DNA from 2 places in the Paenibacillus sp. N3/727 genome. Region 1 is predicted to be linked to the other one. Evidence: predicted binding sites of a transcription regulator. Region 1 holds the regulator's gene; the other holds the start of a gene.
What was found. Region 1 encodes CtsR, which represses protease genes until heat stress. Its sites were predicted from a motif close to ATGGTCAATAAAGGTCAAACA; they were not measured.

Region 1 (3,196 bases):
TCACGTAATGCATATGTGTATTTACTGGATGAACCGATCGGAGGCGTCGATCCGGTGGCGCGCGGCAAAATTCTCAATGCGATTGTGGAATTTTATAATGAGGACAGCAGTATCATCATTTCGACACATCTGGTTAGAGACATTGAACGCATTTTTGATGAGGTGGTCTTTATTCGCAATGGTGAGATCGTCATGCATGAAGAAGTGGAAAATATTCGTCTTCAGCACGGAAAAAGTGTAGATGAAATGTTTAAAGAGGTGTTTGCAGAATGATGAGATTGCTGAAATACGACTGGAAGCGTAACGCGAGCTCGGTTCTTGGTCTGATGACCATTCTTCTGATCGTTCAGACATTAATTACGTCGGTAGGTTCAATGCGTGGATGGGAATTCGCGCTTATGCTGGCTTTAAGTATGCTTGCATACGGAGTGGTGAGCTCTATCCTGCTTGTAATGGTATGTCGAACATTTGATCAGAACATTAAGGTGTACAACCGTCGTCTGCTGCCGGTCCGTTCCATTTGGAGTATAGTGTCGTCGCTAATACAGTCATGGATTAGTATGCTGATCCTTATGGTTTTGGTTATCCTGCACATGACGATACTCTGGAAGATAGAAGGGCTCAATTATGCTATAAATTGGCCGAGTTTCGTCGTATTAGACTATGTCGTGGCCGCAATAGCCGGTATTTGGAAATTCACGTTTGTAATGCTGGTTATCTTTTTATCGATTTCAGTTGCCCGGGCTATAGGTAAGAAAGGGAGCCTGTGGATTGGTATCATGTTCTTTTTTGTCATCCAAACTGCGATAGAATGGCTGGAATATAAAATTTTCGCCTTCGACAATGGCTGGGTCGGTCAGGGATTCTCATTCAGTGTAGGGCAGGGTAGTATGGCTACGATTAATAATGAGTTCATTGAGATACCTTTAGGACCTTTTGTATTTGAGATGCTGCTCGCCGCAGGTTTCATATATGCTATGGTTTACTTGATCGACCGTAAAGTAGAAGCATAAAGACACAATAATCGTACGCAAGACCTCGCAGGATGATATGCGGGGTCTTTTTTAGTTATGGATTTAAGAGTAGTCGAACGGAATATAATCACTTTTTAACGGTTAGACTGAAATAAGAGACCTCTTGGCAAAATGAAAAAATGTGCTATAATAAATTCAAAGTCAAAGAAAGTCAAAGTCAGCAACAGTCGATTCAAACGAGTTCCAAAATGGTTAAAATTAACGTATAGGCAAGGCTCTGTGCGGACGTGTAAGATCAATACGGCTTAGCGTTTCAAGCAGTGGAGGATGAATGAACATGCGTAATATCTCTGATATTATCGAGCAGTATTTGAAGGGTATATTGCAAGACAGTACGGAGGGCACGGTTGAAATCCAGCGCAACGATCTCGCGGACAAATTCTCATGTGTGCCTTCCCAGATCAATTATGTGATCAGCACCCGCTTCACGTTAGAGAAGGGGTATCTGGTGGAAAGCAAGCGCGGGGGCGGCGGTTACATACGTATTCAGCGTATTGAGCTTCCAAAGCATACAGCACTTCATCACCATCTGCATCATTCAATTGGTAACCTTATTGATCAGACGGTAGCGGAAGGGCTGATTTACCAGCTTGAGGAGTCGCGGTTTTTGACGAAGCGTGAAGCCTGTCTCATGCGGGCAGCTATCTCAAGGGAGTGTCTAAACGTCAAGCTTCCTTACCGCGATGAGCTTCGTGCAAGGATCATGAAGGCGATGCTTGTTTCTTTGTTGGGTAAATGAGTCTGTGTTATAAGGAGGGTCATGAATATGGTGTGTCAAGAATGCGGTAAACGGCCGGCGACGCTCCATTTCACCAAGATTGTGAGCGGAGAGAAGACGGAATTTCACTTTTGTGAATCTTGTGCCCGTGAAAAAGGGGAGATGATCCCTGGGACGTCGAATGGCTTCTCTATTCACAGCCTTTTGTCAGGACTGCTCGATCTGGATCCTACAGGAAAAGGTCAAGCTTCAGGCTCAAGGGGACAGCAAGCCCCACGTTGCGAGGAATGCGGCATGACCTATTCACAGTTCAGCAAGCTCGGTCGGTTTGGCTGTAGCTCTTGCTACAAACATTTCTCGGATCGGCTGGATCCGCTCTTTAAACGGGTTCACGGAAATACAACACATGTGGGCAAGATTCCGAAACGGAGCGGTGGCAAGATCCAGGTAAAACGCAAAATTGATGAGCTTAAGAAAGAATTGCAGTACCGGATTCTTCAAGAGGAGTTCGAGCTTGCTGCTGAAATACGCGACCAGATCCGCGAGCTGGAAAAGAGTATCGTTTAAAGCTAGGATGGTTGAAACTTAAGTTGCATTTGATATAGGAGGAATGCGTGATGTCGAATCTCCGGTTCACCGAACAGGCGCTGAGCGAATGGATGCGCGGTAACGGTCAGGATTCTGATATAGTCATCAGCACCCGGGTTCGGGTGGCGCGAAATCTGCAGCATCTTCCTTTTCCGCTGCTTGCGACCAACCAGCAGTCGGCAGAAGTGCTTGAGCGCCTGACTGGTGTATTGAAAGATCAGGAAGAATTGAAGGAATTAGGATCCTTTCATACCATTATTTTGGATGACATGGAGGAACTGGATAAGAAAGTACTCGTTGAGAAACATTTGATCAGCCCGGCTCTGGCGAATGAATCCCGGAACGGAGCGGTCATACTTACCGAGGACGAATCGGTAAGCGTCATGATCAATGAAGAGGACCATCTACGGATTCAGTGTCTGTATCCTGGATTTCAGGTCCGCGAAGCTTGGGATAGAGCTACAGCTTTAGATGACTTATTTGAAGATCAGGTCGACTATGCCTTTGATGACAAAAGCGGGTATCTTACGAGTTGCCCGACGAATGTCGGAACAGGGCTCCGGGCATCAGTCATGATGCACTTGCCTGCGCTCGTCATGACACAGCAGATTAATCGTATTTTGTCAGCCGTGTCACAGGTAGGGCTTACGGTCCGAGGCATGTATGGTGAAGGCAGTGAGGCTGTAGGAAATTTATTTCAGATTTCCAACCAGATTACGCTGGGGCAGACCGAGTCCGAAATTATTGATAATTTGCACAGTGTTGCACTTCAAATCATAGAACATGAGAAGAACGCCCGTGGACGGCTGCTGAGTGAATCAAAGCTGCGGATTACTGATCGCGTGATGCGCTCATA
Region 2 (3,196 bases), 840 kb from region 1:
TCATCTCTTAAATCACTCAGCATGACCCCAAAGAAGCAAAATTCGATTACGATCAAGTCGGCGGCGTTGAAGAAGAAGGTTCTAAATGTGGAGGCTGTTGTGAATTATCCAGTGGTGAGCGGGCTTGAAAATGAACAGGCTCAAGCGGAAATCAACAAGGTGCTGAAAAAGAACGCGGAGGATGTGATTGCTGGAGCTGAAGAAAACCTCGGCCTGGAACCTCCATCCGGAACGAAATTTCCGTCTGAGTATGAGTTTCGAGGGGGTTTTGTAGTTCACTACAACGCACAAGGGTTGCTGAGCATTACAACTGATGAATACTCATACAGCGGCGGTGCGCACGGCATGACTTTCCGCAAAAGCTATACGTTCTCGTTGAAAGATGGCAAGCAGCTCAAGCTCGGTGATTTCATCAACATGCAGGGCAAGAACAAGCAGAAGCTGAACAATCTTGTGTTGAACAAGGTGAAGGAGGACGGAGGCTACCACCCCGGTGAATTTAAAGGCGTGCCTGCCGATGCTGATTTCTATTTGAAGAACAACGCAGCTGTTCTGTACTTCCAATTATACGAGTACACTTCATATGCTTCTGGTTTCCCTCAATTTGAGCTTAACTTGAAGGAATGGAAGTAAGAATATTCATAATAGAAGGCATTCTCCGGATTGAGAGCATAGAGTGAAAGCTCTATGCTCATTGATAGGGGATGCTTTTTTGTTTTGAAAAAGACCTAGCCAATAACCTGTCAGTTCTGCAAGGATCGCAATTCCTAAGTAAATCACCATTAGGGTGAAATCAGATGGGATATTAAGAAATGACCTCAGTCCGTAGAGCGGAAAAGCATAAATGAACGCAAAGGGGATGAACACGATAAACCATTTTGTTAAATAACCGAGCCCCAGAAACAATAGCCCGACTGCCCAATACATTGAAAACCACCGAACGAAAAAAGATTGACCGGTTACCGAAAAAAAGGCCGATATCCTATATGGATATCAGCCCTTTAAATATTAATTGCCTGGCGTTGGTGTCTTTTCAAGCACTTGGTCAACGAGACCGTATTCTTTAGCCTCACTAGCCGTCATGAAATAGTCACGATCGGTATCCTTCTCAATACGTTCCAGCGGTTGGCCTGTGCGCTCTGCAAGGATGTGGTTCAGCTTATCGCGCATTTTCAGAATGCGGCGAGCACGGATTTCAATATCCGTCGCTTGTCCCTGTGCTCCGCCCAGAGGCTGGTGAATCATAATTTCGCTGTTCGGCAGCGCGAATCGCTTGCCTTTAGCTCCAGCATTCAGCAGGAAAGCCCCCATGGAAGCAGCCATGCCGACGCAGATGGTGGACACGTCAGGTTTGATAAACTGCATTGTATCAAAAATAGCCATACCAGCAGTAATGGATCCGCCAGGGCTATTGATGTAAAGATGAATGTCCTTCTCAGGATCCTCTGCTGCCAAGAACAGCATTTGTGCAATGATGGCATTGGCAACAACGTCGTTTACGTCAGAGCCGAGGAAGATAATGCGGTCTTTCAGCAATCTGGAATAGATGTCGTACGCCCGCTCACCGCGGTTGCTTTGTTCAACGACCATAGGTATGAAACTCATATAGAAAACCTCCCCTTAAATGCATTCCTCATTAAAATACTGTTACCGTATTACCCAAATAATAAACAATTTCAACCATAAAGTCAAAGATAGTCAAACTATTGGTTAAAAAAAAGAGCCGTCATAGGCACTTATGGGTAAACAGTATATAGAGTTCTGAAAATAAATGGCGCGCCCGCGAGGAATCGAACCTCGATCTCAGGCTCCGGAGGCCTACGTCATATCCATTGGACCACGGGCGCAAAATAGCAACGAAGATGATTATACCGCATCTTTTTCTAAAAGACAAGAAGCTGGAAAAAACTTTCCGAATGAGCCTTATATGGAGAGTATACTTTCATTATTCCGAATATGAAGCCGTTCACATTTTCCCGGCAAAAAGGATTGAATAATGGCAGATTTTCATCACATGAATGGACGGGTATACCACCAATGCATAAGAATGCTTAGGGCTGAGAAATATACATTCGGAACACTTGCAACCATCATAAATATTGAGTAGAATAAAGGTGGGACTCAAAACGTTTGACTGGGACATTTTGCGACCATAGAGAAGGAGATCCAAGACGAAGTTGCAGGAGTGGAAAGCATGCGTAATTTATTAGAAATACAAGAGCAGCTTCTGCCCGATCTCATGGACACTCTCAAACGAAGGTATACGATCCTTCATCAGATCAAGTTATCCGGAATTGTTGGGCGCAGGACACTTGCAGCATCGCTGGCAATGACCGAACGTGTGCTGAGGGCCGAAACGGACCTCTTGAAAGCACAGGGGTTGATCGAGATTGAGACGCTTGGGATGAGGGTCAGCAGTGCCGGAACGAACTTGCTGGAGCAGCTCGAGCCGGTGATGAAGGACCTGTTCGGATTAGCCGACCTAGAAGAAAAAATCCGCGAGGCTTATGGGCTACGCAAAGTGGTTATTGTCCCGGGTGACAGTGAGTCTTCAACCGATGTGAAACGTGAACTTGGCAGAGCTGGAGCAAGAGCGCTTCTGTGCTTTGTTGACAACGGAGACATTATCGCGGTAACGGGTGGATCAACGCTCGCCGAAGTGGCAGAGCAGATGACGCCGTCGTCGGTCGGCCCTTTGAAAGATTCGTGGTTCGTACCTGCAAGAGGTGGTTTGGGTGAGAGCATGGAGATTCAAGCGAATACCATCGCATCCAAGATGGCCAAGAAGGTGGGAGCCGAATATCGGCTACTGCATGTGCCTGATCTGCTTAGTGACGATGCTTATCAGTCTTTGGTTCAGGATCATCATATCCAGGACATTGTGGATGTTATACGCAGATCATGCGTGATTGTTCACGGCATCGGAGATGCTATGGAGATGGCTCACCGCCGGAAGCTTGATGAGAAGTCGATTCAGGACTTGAAAGCGGAAGGGGCAATTGCTGAATCCTTCGGTTACTATTTCAGTGAAGAAGGTACGGTCGTTCACAAAATGCTAACCCTTGGGCTGCGGCTTGAGGATATTATGCGGACGGAGACGATCATCGGAATTGCAGGTGGACGCAGTAAGGCCAGAGCTATTCACGCCGTATTGAAATTCGGGCACGAAGATATTCTTGTTATCGATGAGGCTGCA

Region 2: the regulator CtsR is predicted to act here: its motif matches at 1,685-1,705, upstream of clpP (ATP-dependent Clp endopeptidase proteolytic subunit ClpP).

Annotation. Positions count from the first base shown of each region.
Region 1 covers NZ_CP093336.1:5,726,850-5,730,045, reverse strand. The annotation lists gene MNQ98_RS26875 (ABC transporter ATP-binding protein) at 1-273, shown strand, start outside; gene MNQ98_RS26870 (hypothetical protein) at 270-1,013, shown strand; gene MNQ98_RS26865 (CtsR family transcriptional regulator) at 1,312-1,773, shown strand; gene mcsA (protein-arginine kinase activator protein McsA) at 1,801-2,319, shown strand; gene mcsB (protein-arginine kinase McsB) at 2,370-3,196, shown strand, end outside.
Region 2 covers NZ_CP093336.1:216,735-219,930, forward strand. The annotation lists gene MNQ98_RS01120 (PdaC/SigV domain-containing protein) at 1-633, shown strand, start outside; gene clpP (ATP-dependent Clp endopeptidase proteolytic subunit ClpP) at 1,009-1,605, opposite strand; tRNA gene MNQ98_RS01130 (tRNA-Arg) at 1,773-1,847, opposite strand; gene MNQ98_RS01135 (sugar-binding transcriptional regulator) at 2,195-3,196, shown strand, end outside.